DNA from 2 places in the Aquipuribacter aurantiacus genome. Region 1 is predicted to be linked to the other one. Evidence: riboswitches for the same ligand, from Rfam matches in the RefSeq annotation. Region 1 holds a riboswitch; the other holds the start of a gene.
What was found. A riboswitch is a leader RNA that binds a small molecule or an ion and turns the genes downstream of it on or off. The one in region 1 is predicted to bind thiamine pyrophosphate.

Region 1 (5,254 bases):
GACCTCCCCCGGTGGGGTCGGGCCGAGCCCCGGTGGGGTCGGACCGTGCCCGTCCCCCGCCACGAGCTCGCGCAGCAGCGCCCGGTTGGCCGCCGCGGCCAGCCCGCCGGCCACCCCGGTGACGGCGTGCAGCTCGGCCTCCAGCGGCAGCCAGCACCCCCCGGCCCGGAGCTCCGCCGAACGACCGAGCAGGACCTCGGCGGTCGGGCCGTCGGCCACCACGCGGCCCTGCTCCGACAGCACCACCGAGCGGTCGGGCAGCCCCGCGGTCCCCGCCTCCCCGGCCAGCTCGTCCAGGCGGTGCTCGACCATGACCACGGCCGGTCGGTCGTGGGCCACGACGGACCGCACGGCCGCACGGACGGCGGCCACCCCTGCCGGGTCGAGCATCGAGGTCGGCTCGTCCAGCAGCAGGACGCGGGGCCGCGCGGCCAGGGCCGCGGCCAGCGCGACCCGCTGCGACTCCCCACCGGACAGCCACGCCGTGGGCCGGGCCAGCAGGTGCTCCGCGTCCACCAGCGCCAGGACCTCCCGCACCCGCGGGCCGATCCGGTCCGGGTCGACGGCCTGGTTCTCCAGCGGCAGCGCCACCTCGGTGTCCACGTGGGGCAGGCAGACCGCGCCCGTCGGGTCCTGGGCCAGCACCCCGACCTGCCGGGAGAGCTCGACGACCGTGGTGCCCGCGGTGTCGACGCCGCCCACGACCACCCGTCCCGTGGTCCGGGCGGTGACCGTGTGGGGCACCACCCCGGTGATGGTCTGCAGCACCGTGGACTTGCCGCACCCCGAGGCCCCCAGCAGGAGCACCTGCTCCCCCGGGGCCAGGTCGAGGTCGACGTCGCGCAGGACGTCCTCGCCACGGCGGGGGAACCCCACGCCGACGCGCTCGAGCCGGACCGCGGGGTCGACGCCGTCCTCAGGCACGTCCGTCCGCCAGCTGGGCCCGGCCGATGGCGAAGTTGTCCAGGACGCCCGTGCGGGCGAGCCGGTCCACGACGACCTTGGCCAGCAGACCGCCCAGGACGACCCCGGACACCAGCTGCACCACCAGCCGCAGCACGAAGACGTCCTGGCCGTACCAGCCGAACCGGAACGCGGACCAGAAGAACACCAGCCCGGCCCCCAGGAGGCCCGACACCGCGAACACGGCCCAGCCGTAAGACCGGTACCGCGTGGCCGCGAAGGCCAGCTCGCTGCCGAACCCCTGGATCGCGGCGGCGACCACCAGCAGCGGGCCGACGGGCGAGCCCAGGAACACCACCTCGACCACGGAGGCGAGCACCTCCGCGACGAGACCGGCCCCGGCCCGGCGGACGATGGCGATGGTGATCGGCGCGACCATCAACCACCCCCCGAACACCACGTGCTGCGCCAGGTCGCCGGCCGGGCCCATGAGGATGGCCAGCCCCGTCCACGCCTGCACCAGCGCCCAGTAGACGAACCCGAACACCACGGCGAGCACCACCATGAGGACCAGGTCGCGCAGCTCCCAGCGGAACAGCCGGGGCGCCGGGGCCACGGGCGCGCTCACCGGTCACCGGCCGCGCTCGGGGAGCCGACGGACACCGTCAGGTGGCTCACGACGTGCGCGACGACGGACCCGACCGAGCCCCACGCGTCGGCCGCGGTGGCCAGCACCTCCGCGACGTCCCCGCTGAGCCGCGTCGCGTAGTGCGCGGCGCCCCTGGTGGTGCCCCGCTCGACCGCCTGGGCGATGGCCCGCTCGATGTGGACCATGTGGGCCCCGTCGTCGGACCCGCCGTCCAGCAGCGGGTACAGCGACCACTGGGCGGCGGCCGTCACGCCGGTGGGCTCGACCTGCACCGGGTCCGGGCGGGACAGGCCGGTGACCGACAGGTCGCAGCCCACCTCGCCCGGGCAGCCGCGCGACAGCAGGACGTGGGCGACGACGTGCCCGCCGCCGCTGCGTCGGTGCGCCGCGGCCAGCACGGCGGCCAGGTAGGCCACGAGCCGCTGCTCGGCCGGTTCGTCGACCGCCCCGACCCAGGTGCTCACGTCGTCGGTCTCCAGGGTCAGCCCTCGGGTGAGCCCGGCGCGCTCGACGTCCGCCAGGGCCCCGAGGATGACCGCGACGAAGTCGTCGCAGTGCGGGTGCAGGCTGAACCGCATCCCGATGCCGCGCTCGCGCGGCGTCGCGGTCCCGCTGCTCGGGCTGCCCGTGGTGCTCCTGGTCCCGCTGCCGGTGCCGGTCGTGCTGCTCGTGGTGCTTCCGGTCGTGGTCATGACGTCCTCGCTGTCCCGCCCACGGGTCGACCGAGACGACCGCCGTGCCGGACGCACGTCGGTACCTGGCCCTGCTCCCTACGCCGGTGCTAACCGGATCAGGTGACGGGTCTGCGGACGTTCCGCACTCTCAGCGCTGCTGCGCTCCCCGGGGGTCGGACAGGACCTTACGCACCGTCGCCCGGACGTGTCGAGGCGGGGTGCGTCCGCCTAGGCCGCGGGGCCCAGGGAGTACTCGACGACCCCCCGGCGGACCCGCTTGACGGCGTCACCGGCCGCGGCGCGCAGCAGGCTGCCGCGCGGGGCGGAGGCCTGGACCTGGTCGAGCAGGTCCAGGGTCTGCCGGCACCAGCGGACGAAGTCGCCCGGGCTCAGGTCGCTCTCGCGCAGCACGTTCTCCAGCGGCTGGCCCTGCGCCCACCGCCACACCGGGGCCGCGAAACCGGGGTCGGGCTCCCGGGTGGACGTCACCTTGTGCCGGTCCTCCACGTCGGTGAGGGCGGACCAGGCCCGCATCGTCGCGTCCCAGGCCAGCGCCGTGCCCCGCCCGGGCAGGCGGGGGTCGACGCCCTCGACCTCGCGACGGGCCTCGAAGACCAGGCTCGACACGACCGCCGCCAGCGCGGGTCCGTCCAGGTCGTCCCAGATGCCGGTGCGCAGGCACTCGGCGACCAGCAGGTCGGAGTGCGTGTAGATCGAGCGGAGCGCGTCGCCGGCGTCGGTCACGGTCTCGCCGTCCAGGTAGCCGAGCTCGTCGAGCACCTCGCACACCCGGTCGAACGTGCGGGCGATGACGGCCGTGCGGCCCTGGATGCGCCGTTGCAGGCCCCGGTGGTCGCGCTCCAGGTCGTCGCGGCGCTGGGCCCAGCGGGCGTGGTCCTCCCGCTCGGCGCAGCCGTGGCAGGGGTGGGCGCGCAGCTCGCGCCGCAGCTGCACCAGCTGCAGCTCCCCCGCGTCCTCGCCGTGGCGGCCACGCCCGGGCGGCTCGTCCTGGTGAGGAGGGACGACGTCGCCGCCACCGACCGCCGCCAGGGCGTTGCGCATGCTGCTGGCCAGGTCGCGGCGGGCCCGGGCGTCACCGGCGTCGAAGTGCTTGGGCACCCGGACGGTAGTGGCCACCCGGACGGCGGAGGGGAAGCTGACGGTCTCCAGCCGGCGGACCTGGCGGTCCGCGGTCAGCACGGTCGGGCGAGGGCCGGGCCCGTTCAGGCCCGGGTCCAGCACGACGGCCCAGCCGCGCTTGCGCCCGGCCGGCACGTCGATGACGTCCCCGCGGCGCAGCCGCTCCAGGGTGGCCGAGGCGTCGGCGCGACGGTCGGCCGACGCCCGCCGCGACAGGTCCTTCTCCAGGATCGAGATGCGCCCGCGCAGCCGGTGGTAGCCCTCGAAGTCGCCCAGGTGGCACGTCATCGCGTCGGAGTAGCCCGCCAGCGCCTCCTCCTGCTTGCGCAGCTGCGTGGCCAGCCCGACCACGCCGCGGTCGGCCTGGAACTGCGCGAACGACGTCTCCAGGATGGACCGGGCCTCGTTGCGCCCGACCCGCTGCACCAGGTTGACGGCCATCGAGTAGGTCGGCGCGAAGCTGGACCGCAACGGGTAGGTGCGGGTCGAGGCCAGCCCCGCGACGTGGTCCGGCTGCAGGCCGTCGCTCCACAGCACCACCGCGTGGCCCTCGACGTCGATGCCACGGCGCCCGGCCCGCCCGGTCAGCTGGGTGTACTCCCCCGCCGTGATGTCGACGTGCTGCTCGCCGTTCCACTTGACCAGCTTCTCCAGCACGACGGAGCGGGCCGGCATGTTGACGCCCAGCGCCAGGGTCTCCGTGGCGAAGACGACCTTGACCAGACCGCGCCGGAAGAGCTCCTCCACGGTCTCCTTGAACGCGGGCAGCAGACCGGCGTGGTGGGCCGCCACCCCCCGCTCCAGGCCCTCCACCCACTCCGACCAGCCCAGCACGCCGAGGTCGGCGTCGGGCAGCGACGCGGTCCGCTCCTCGGCCAGCAGGCGGATCTCGCGCCGCTCGTCGGGCGTGGTCAGCCGTACCCCCCAGGCCAGGCACTGCCGGACGGCGGCGTCGCAGCCGTTGCGGCTGAAGATGAAGTGGATGGCCGGCAGCAGGCCGTCGGCGTCCAGGGCCTCGACCACGGTGGCCCGGCTGGGGGCGCCGCGGCGTCGGGGCCGGCTGCCGCCCCGCTGCGGGCGACCCTTGTAGCGACGCTCGGAGCGCGACTCCTCGCGGGCCAGCGCGACGAGCTCCGGGTTGACCAGGCCGGGGTCGTCCCCCGGCAGACCCAGCACGGGGTCGCCGTCGGGGTCGACGAACAGGTCGTGCAGCCGCTTGTCCACCAGCACGTGCTGCCACAGCGGCACGGGGCGGTGCTCGCTGACCACCACGCGCGTGTCCCCGCGCACGGTGGCCAGCCACTCGCCGAACTCCTCGGCGTTGCTGACGGTGGCCGACAGCGAGACCAGCTGCACGTCGTCGGCCAGGTGGATGATGACCTCCTCCCAGACCGCGCCGCGGAACCGGTCGGCCAGGTAGTGCACCTCGTCCATCACGACGAAGCCCAGCCCGGCCAGGGTCGGTGAGCCCGCGTAGATCATGTTGCGGAGCACCTCGGTGGTCATCACGACCACGGGGGCCTCGCCGTTGACCGACACGTCACCGGTCAGCAGGCCCACCGCGTCGGCGCCGTGCACCGCGACCAGGTCGTTGTACTTCTGGTTGGACAGCGCCTTGATCGGGGTGGTGTAGAACGCCTTGCGTCCGGTGCGCAGGGCCAGGTCGACGGCGAACTCGCCCACCACGGTCTTGCCCGCCCCCGTGGGGGCGGCCACCAGCACGCCGTGCCCCTCGGCGACGGCCTGCATGGCCTCGAGCTGGAAGTCGTCCGCCTCGAAGGCCAGCCCGGCGACGAAGCGACCGAGCGGTGAGCTCTCCTGCCGCTGCCTGGCGCGTGCCGCGGCGAACCGTTCGGCGGGGCTGGACATGCGTCCCAGGTTACGTGCG
Region 2 (5,254 bases), on a different contig from region 1:
CTCCGCCGTCACCGAGGAGCTGAGCGCCCTGCCCGGCGTGAGCGACGTCAGCGTCGACCTGGTCGTCGGGGGCACGACCCCGGTGACCGTCCTGAGCGAGCAGCCCCTGGACGAGGCCGCGGTCGCGGCCGCCGTCGACGAGGCGGGCTACGAGCTGGTGCGCTGATGAGCGCCCCCGTCGTTCTCGAGATCTCCGGCATGACCTGCGCCTCGTGCGCCATGCGGATCGAGAAGAAGCTCAACCGCATGCCCGGCGTCGAGGCCAGCGTCAACTACGCGACCGAGAAGGCCACGGTCCGCCTGCCCGAGGGCACCGACGTCGCCGCCGCCGTCGCGACGGTCGAGAAGACGGGCTACGGCGCCACCCTGCCGGCCCCCCTCCGACGCGACGAGGACGAGGGGGACGCGCCCGCCGAGGACCACGAGACCGCGTCGCTGCGCCAGCGCGCGCTCATCAGCACCGCGCTCGCCGTCCCGACGCTCGTGCTGTCCATGGTCACCGCGCTGCAGTTCGACAACTGGCAGTGGCTGGTCCTCACCATGGCCGCACCCGTCGCGGTGTGGGGTGCCTGGCCCTTCCACCGGGCCGCGGTGGTCAACGCCCGCCACGGTGCGGCGACGATGGACACGCTGATCAGCATCGGGGTCACCGCGGCGTTCGCGCAGTCGCTCTACGCGCTGTTCTTCGGGATGGCGGGCATGCCCGGCATGACGATGGAGCTGCGCCTGGTCACCGAGCCCGGCGCGGGCGGCAACGAGATCTACCTCGAGGTCGCCGCGGTCGTCACGGCCGCCGTGCTGGTCGGCCGCTGGCTGGAGGCACGCGCGAAGAACAGGTCCGGGGCGGCGCTGCGCGCGCTGCTGGACCTGGGGGCCAAGGACGTCACGCTGCTGCCGGACGGCGTGGGCTCGACCCGTGAGGAGCGCGTCCCGGTGGAGCGGCTGCAGGTCGGGGACCTGTTCGTCGTCCGCCCGGGCGAGACCGTCGCCACCGACGGGGTCGTCGTCGACGGCACCAGCGCGGTGGACGAGGCCATGCTCACCGGTGAGCCCGTGCCGGTCGAGACCGGTCCCGGTGACACCGTGACCGGGGCCACCACCAGCACCGACGGCCGCCTGGTGGTCAGGGCCACCCGCGTCGGCGGTGACACCCGGCTGGCGCAGATGGCCCGTCTGGTGGAGTCGGCGCAGTCGGGCAAGGCCGAGGTGCAGCGGCTCGCCGACCGGGTCTCCGGGGTGTTCGTCCCGGTCGTGCTCGTCATCGCCCTGCTCACCCTCGTGGGGTGGCTGGTCTGGGGCGACGACCCCACGGCGGCGTTCACGGCCGCCGTGGCCGTGCTCGTCATCGCCTGCCCCTGCGCGCTCGGTCTCGCGACCCCCACCGCGTTGCTGGTCGGCACGGGACGCGGCGCGCAGCTCGGGGTGCTGATCAAGGGGCCGGAGGTGCTGGAGTCCACCCGTCGGGTCGACACCGTCGTGCTGGACAAGACCGGCACCATCACCACCGGTCGGATGCGTCTGGTCGACGTCGTGGCCGCGCCCGAGGAGGACGCGACCGAGGTGCTGCGTCTCGCGGCGGCGCTCGAGCTCGGCAGCGAGCACCCGATCGCCCGGGCCGTGGTCGACGCCGCGCAGCAGCCGCTGCCCGCGGTCGACGGCTTCGCCTCCCGGCAGGGTCTCGGCGTGGCCGGCACGGTCGACGGTCACGCCGTCGTCGTCGGACGTCAGGCGTGGTTGGCCGACGAGTGGTCCCAGCACCTCGACGGCACGCTGCGGGCCGCGGTCGACGACGCGCACGACGCGGGCCGCACGGTGGTGGCCGTCGGCTGGGACGGCCGCGCGCGGGGTCTGCTCGTGGTCGCCGACACCATCACCGCGACCGCGGCCCAGGCCGTCGCCGAGCTGCGCGCGCTCGGCCTGCGGCCGCACCTGCTGACCGGGGACAACCTGTCCGCCGCACGCACGGTCGCCGCCCAGGTGGGCATCGACCCCGACGACGTCCGCGCGGAGGTCATGCCCGAGGACAAGCTCGAGGAGGTCCGTCGGCTGCAGCGCGAGGGCCGGGTCGTGGCCATGATCGGGGACGGCGTCAACGACGCGGCCGCGCTGGCCGCGGCCGACCTGGGCATCGCCATGGGGACCGGGACCGACGTGGCGATCGAGGCCAGCGACATCACGCTGGTCCGGGACGACCTGCGGGCCGCGGTCGACGCGGTCCGGCTGTCACGGGCGACGCTGCGCACGATCAAGGGCAACCTGTTCTGGGCCTTCGCCTACAACGTGGCGGGGATCCCGCTCGCCGTCGCCGGCCTGCTCAACCCGTTGCTCGCCGGGGTGGCGATGGCGGCGAGCAGCGTCTTCGTGGTGACCAACAGCCTCCGGCTGCGCCGCTTCCGCAGCGTCGGCTGACACTCGGCCGTCATCGGCCGACACCGGTGGTCGAGGTGGCGCGTGCGCCCCGGACGCGGGGCGTACAGTTCCCCCCACGACAGGGGAGCGCCACCAGGCGCTGAGAGTGCGGGCGACCGCAGACCCTCGAACCTGATCCGGTTAGCACCGGCGGAGGTAGTCGAGTCTCGACCCGTCGACGGCACCGCTGCGTCGACGGGTCCCCCTCCTGGAGACCCTGGGAGGACGCATGAGCACCACGGAGAACAAGGCGGGGACCGACCCCGCGCACCAGCCCGCGCACCAGCCCGCCGACCACCCGACGCCCGGCACGGGCGCTGGCCCGGGCAGGAGCGCCGGCCCTCGCACGACCGACGGGACGGCGCGGACCAGCCTCCCGCCGCTGACCGGCCGCACCCGGGCCGTGCTCGTCGTCGGGGTCCTGGCCAGCCTGCTGGCGGGCGCGGCCGTCGTCGCCGTCGGGCTGCCCGCGGGCAGCGAGGTGTTCGGCACCCCGCTCGACGAGCTGACCGTGCCGGTCGGGATGCTGGTGGCGCTGCTGGGCATCAGCGTCCTGGGTGCCGCGACCGCCCGGCAGGCCTGGCGCGTCGTCGACATCGTCGTGGCCGCCGTGCTCGGCGTCGCGGGCGGACTGCTGTTCGTGGTCTGGAACATCGGCCCCTACGCCGTCGTCGGTCCGCTCCTGGCGCCACCGGTGAGCGCCCTCGTCGTCGGGGTGTGGCTGCTGCCCGGGGTGCTGGGCGGGCTCGTCATCCGCAAGCCCGGGGCCGCCATGTTCACCGAGCTGGTCGCGGCCGCCCTGAGCGCCGTGATCGGCAACCAGTGGGGCTTCGCGACCGTCTGGTACGGCCTGCTGCAGGGCCTCGGCGCCGAGGTCGTCCTGGCCGTCCTGCTCTACCGCTACTGGCGGCTCCCGGTCGCCCTGATGGCCGGTGCGGGCGCCGGGGTGGTGGTCGGCGTGCTCGACACCACCGTCTACTACCCGGACCTGGTGCCGGGCATCCAGCTGGCCTACATCGGGCTCGCGACCGTGTCGGGCGTGGTCGTCGCCGGTCTGGGGTCCTGGGCGCTGGCCCGGGCGCTGGCCCGGACCGGGGTGCTCGCCCCGCTGGCCTCCGGCCGGGACGGGCGACGGGTCTGAGCGGCCCTCCCGTGGGAGCCGTCGGGGTCGCGCCGCCCGTCCTGAGCGCCCGGGGCTGGGGCTGGCGCCACGGCACCCGACGGGCCTGGGCCGTCCGGGGCCTGGACCTGGACGTCGCCGCGGGGGAGCGGGTGCTGCTGCTCGGCCCCAGCGGCGCCGGCAAGTCGACGCTGCTGCAGGGGCTCGCGGGTCTGCTCGACCCCGACAACGGGGACGAGGAGGGCCGGCTCGCCCTCGACGGCGTCGAGGTCCGCGCGGCCCGCGCCGCGGGGGTGCAGGCCGGCGCGGCCCGCACCGGGCTCCTGCTGCAGGACCCGCTGTCGCAGACCGTGCTCGCGCGCTGCGGCGACGACGTCGCGTTCGGCCTGGAGAACCACGGCGTGCCCCGGGAGGAGATCTGGGCCCGGGTGGACGAGGCGATGGCGGCCGTGGGGTTCCCGTACGACCGCGCCCACCCGACGGCGCGGCTGTCCGGCGGAGAACGGCAGCGGCTCGCCCTGGCCGGGGTGCTGGCGCTGCGACCCGGGCTGCTGCTGCTGGACGAGCCCACCGCCATGCTCGACCCGGTCGGCGCCGACGGGCTGCGGGCGACGGTCGCGGACCTGCTGGCGGCCACCGGCTCCGGCTGCGTCCTGGTCGAGCACCGGGTGGGTCCCTGGCTCCCGCTGGTGGACAGGGTCGTGGTGCTCGAGCCCGGGGGTGGGGTCCGCGCGGACGGGTCCCCGGCCGACGTGCTCGGCCGGCACGGGGCCGAGCTGGCCGCCGTCGGGGTGTGGGTGCCCGACCACCCGCCCCGCACCCCGGGGCCGCGGGCGGGCGTACGCGGGCCGCGACTGCTCCAGGCCGAGGACCTGGCGGTGCGCCGGCCCGGCGCCGTCGCCCCCGCGGCAGCCGGCGTCGACCTGCAGGTCGACGCCGGCACCTGCACCGCCGTGCTGGGCCCCAACGGGGCGGGCAAGTCCACCCTCGCGCTGGCGCTGTCGGGGCTGGCGGCCCCCGTCGCCGGTCGACTGGTGGCCCACGAGACCCTGGCGGACGGCGCGGGTCCGTCCCCGCACCGCTGGCGCGCCCGTGAGCTGGCGGCCCGGATCGGCACGGTGTTCCAGGAGCCGGCCCACCAGTTCGTCGCCGCCACGGTCGCGGACGAGCTGGCGGTCGGCCCCCGTCTGCAGGGGACCGACCCCACCCGCACCGCCGCTCTGGTGGACGAGCTGCTGCAACGGCTGCGGCTGGACCGGCTGGCCGCGGCGAACCCCTTCACCCTGTCCGGCGGCGAGCAGCGGCGGCTGTCGGTGGCCACGGTCCTGGCGACCCGGCCGCGCCTGCTCGTGCTGGACGAGCCCACGTTCGGGCAGGACTCGCGCACCTGGGCCGAGCTCGTGGCCCTGCTCGCCGAGGTCCGGGACGCCGGCGTGGCCGTGTGCGCCGTGACGCACGACGCCGACCTCGTCGCCGCCCTGGCGGACGACGTCCTGCGGCTGCCGGCGCCCGACCGTCCCCGCGCCGCCCGGACCGCGGGAGGGGTGCCATGAGCCTGCCCACGGACGTGCTGTCCGGGCCGGCGGGGGTGGACACCTCGGCCCCCCTGGCCCGCGCCAACCCCAGCGCCAAGCTGGCCGTGGCCGCCGTCATCTCCGTCGCGCTGGTCCTGACCACCGACGTGGTCACGGCGGGCGTCGCGCTCGCCCTGGTGGTGGCCTGCCT

Region 2: another riboswitch for thiamine pyrophosphate. It lies ahead of ACR80Q_RS12290 (ECF transporter S component); the one in region 1 lies ahead of ACR80Q_RS11345 (YkoF family thiamine/hydroxymethylpyrimidine-binding protein).

Annotation. Positions count from the first base shown of each region.
Region 1 is NZ_JBPKAO010000007.1:116,912-122,165, forward strand. It holds gene ACR80Q_RS11335 (ABC transporter ATP-binding protein) at 1-924, opposite strand, end outside; gene ACR80Q_RS11340 (ECF transporter S component) at 917-1,531, opposite strand; gene ACR80Q_RS11345 (YkoF family thiamine/hydroxymethylpyrimidine-binding protein) at 1,528-2,244, opposite strand; TPP riboswitch at 2,301-2,405, opposite strand; gene ACR80Q_RS11350 (DEAD/DEAH box helicase) at 2,455-5,235, opposite strand; gene ACR80Q_RS11355 (diacylglycerol kinase family protein) at 5,246-5,254, opposite strand, start outside.
Region 2 is NZ_JBPKAO010000008.1:112,516-117,769, reverse strand. It holds gene ACR80Q_RS12300 (heavy-metal-associated domain-containing protein) at 1-166, shown strand, start outside; gene ACR80Q_RS12295 (heavy metal translocating P-type ATPase) at 166-2,409, shown strand; TPP riboswitch at 2,481-2,585, shown strand; gene ACR80Q_RS12290 (ECF transporter S component) at 2,639-3,550, shown strand; gene ACR80Q_RS12285 (ABC transporter ATP-binding protein) at 3,562-5,082, shown strand; gene ACR80Q_RS12280 (energy-coupling factor transporter transmembrane component T family protein) at 5,079-5,254, shown strand, end outside.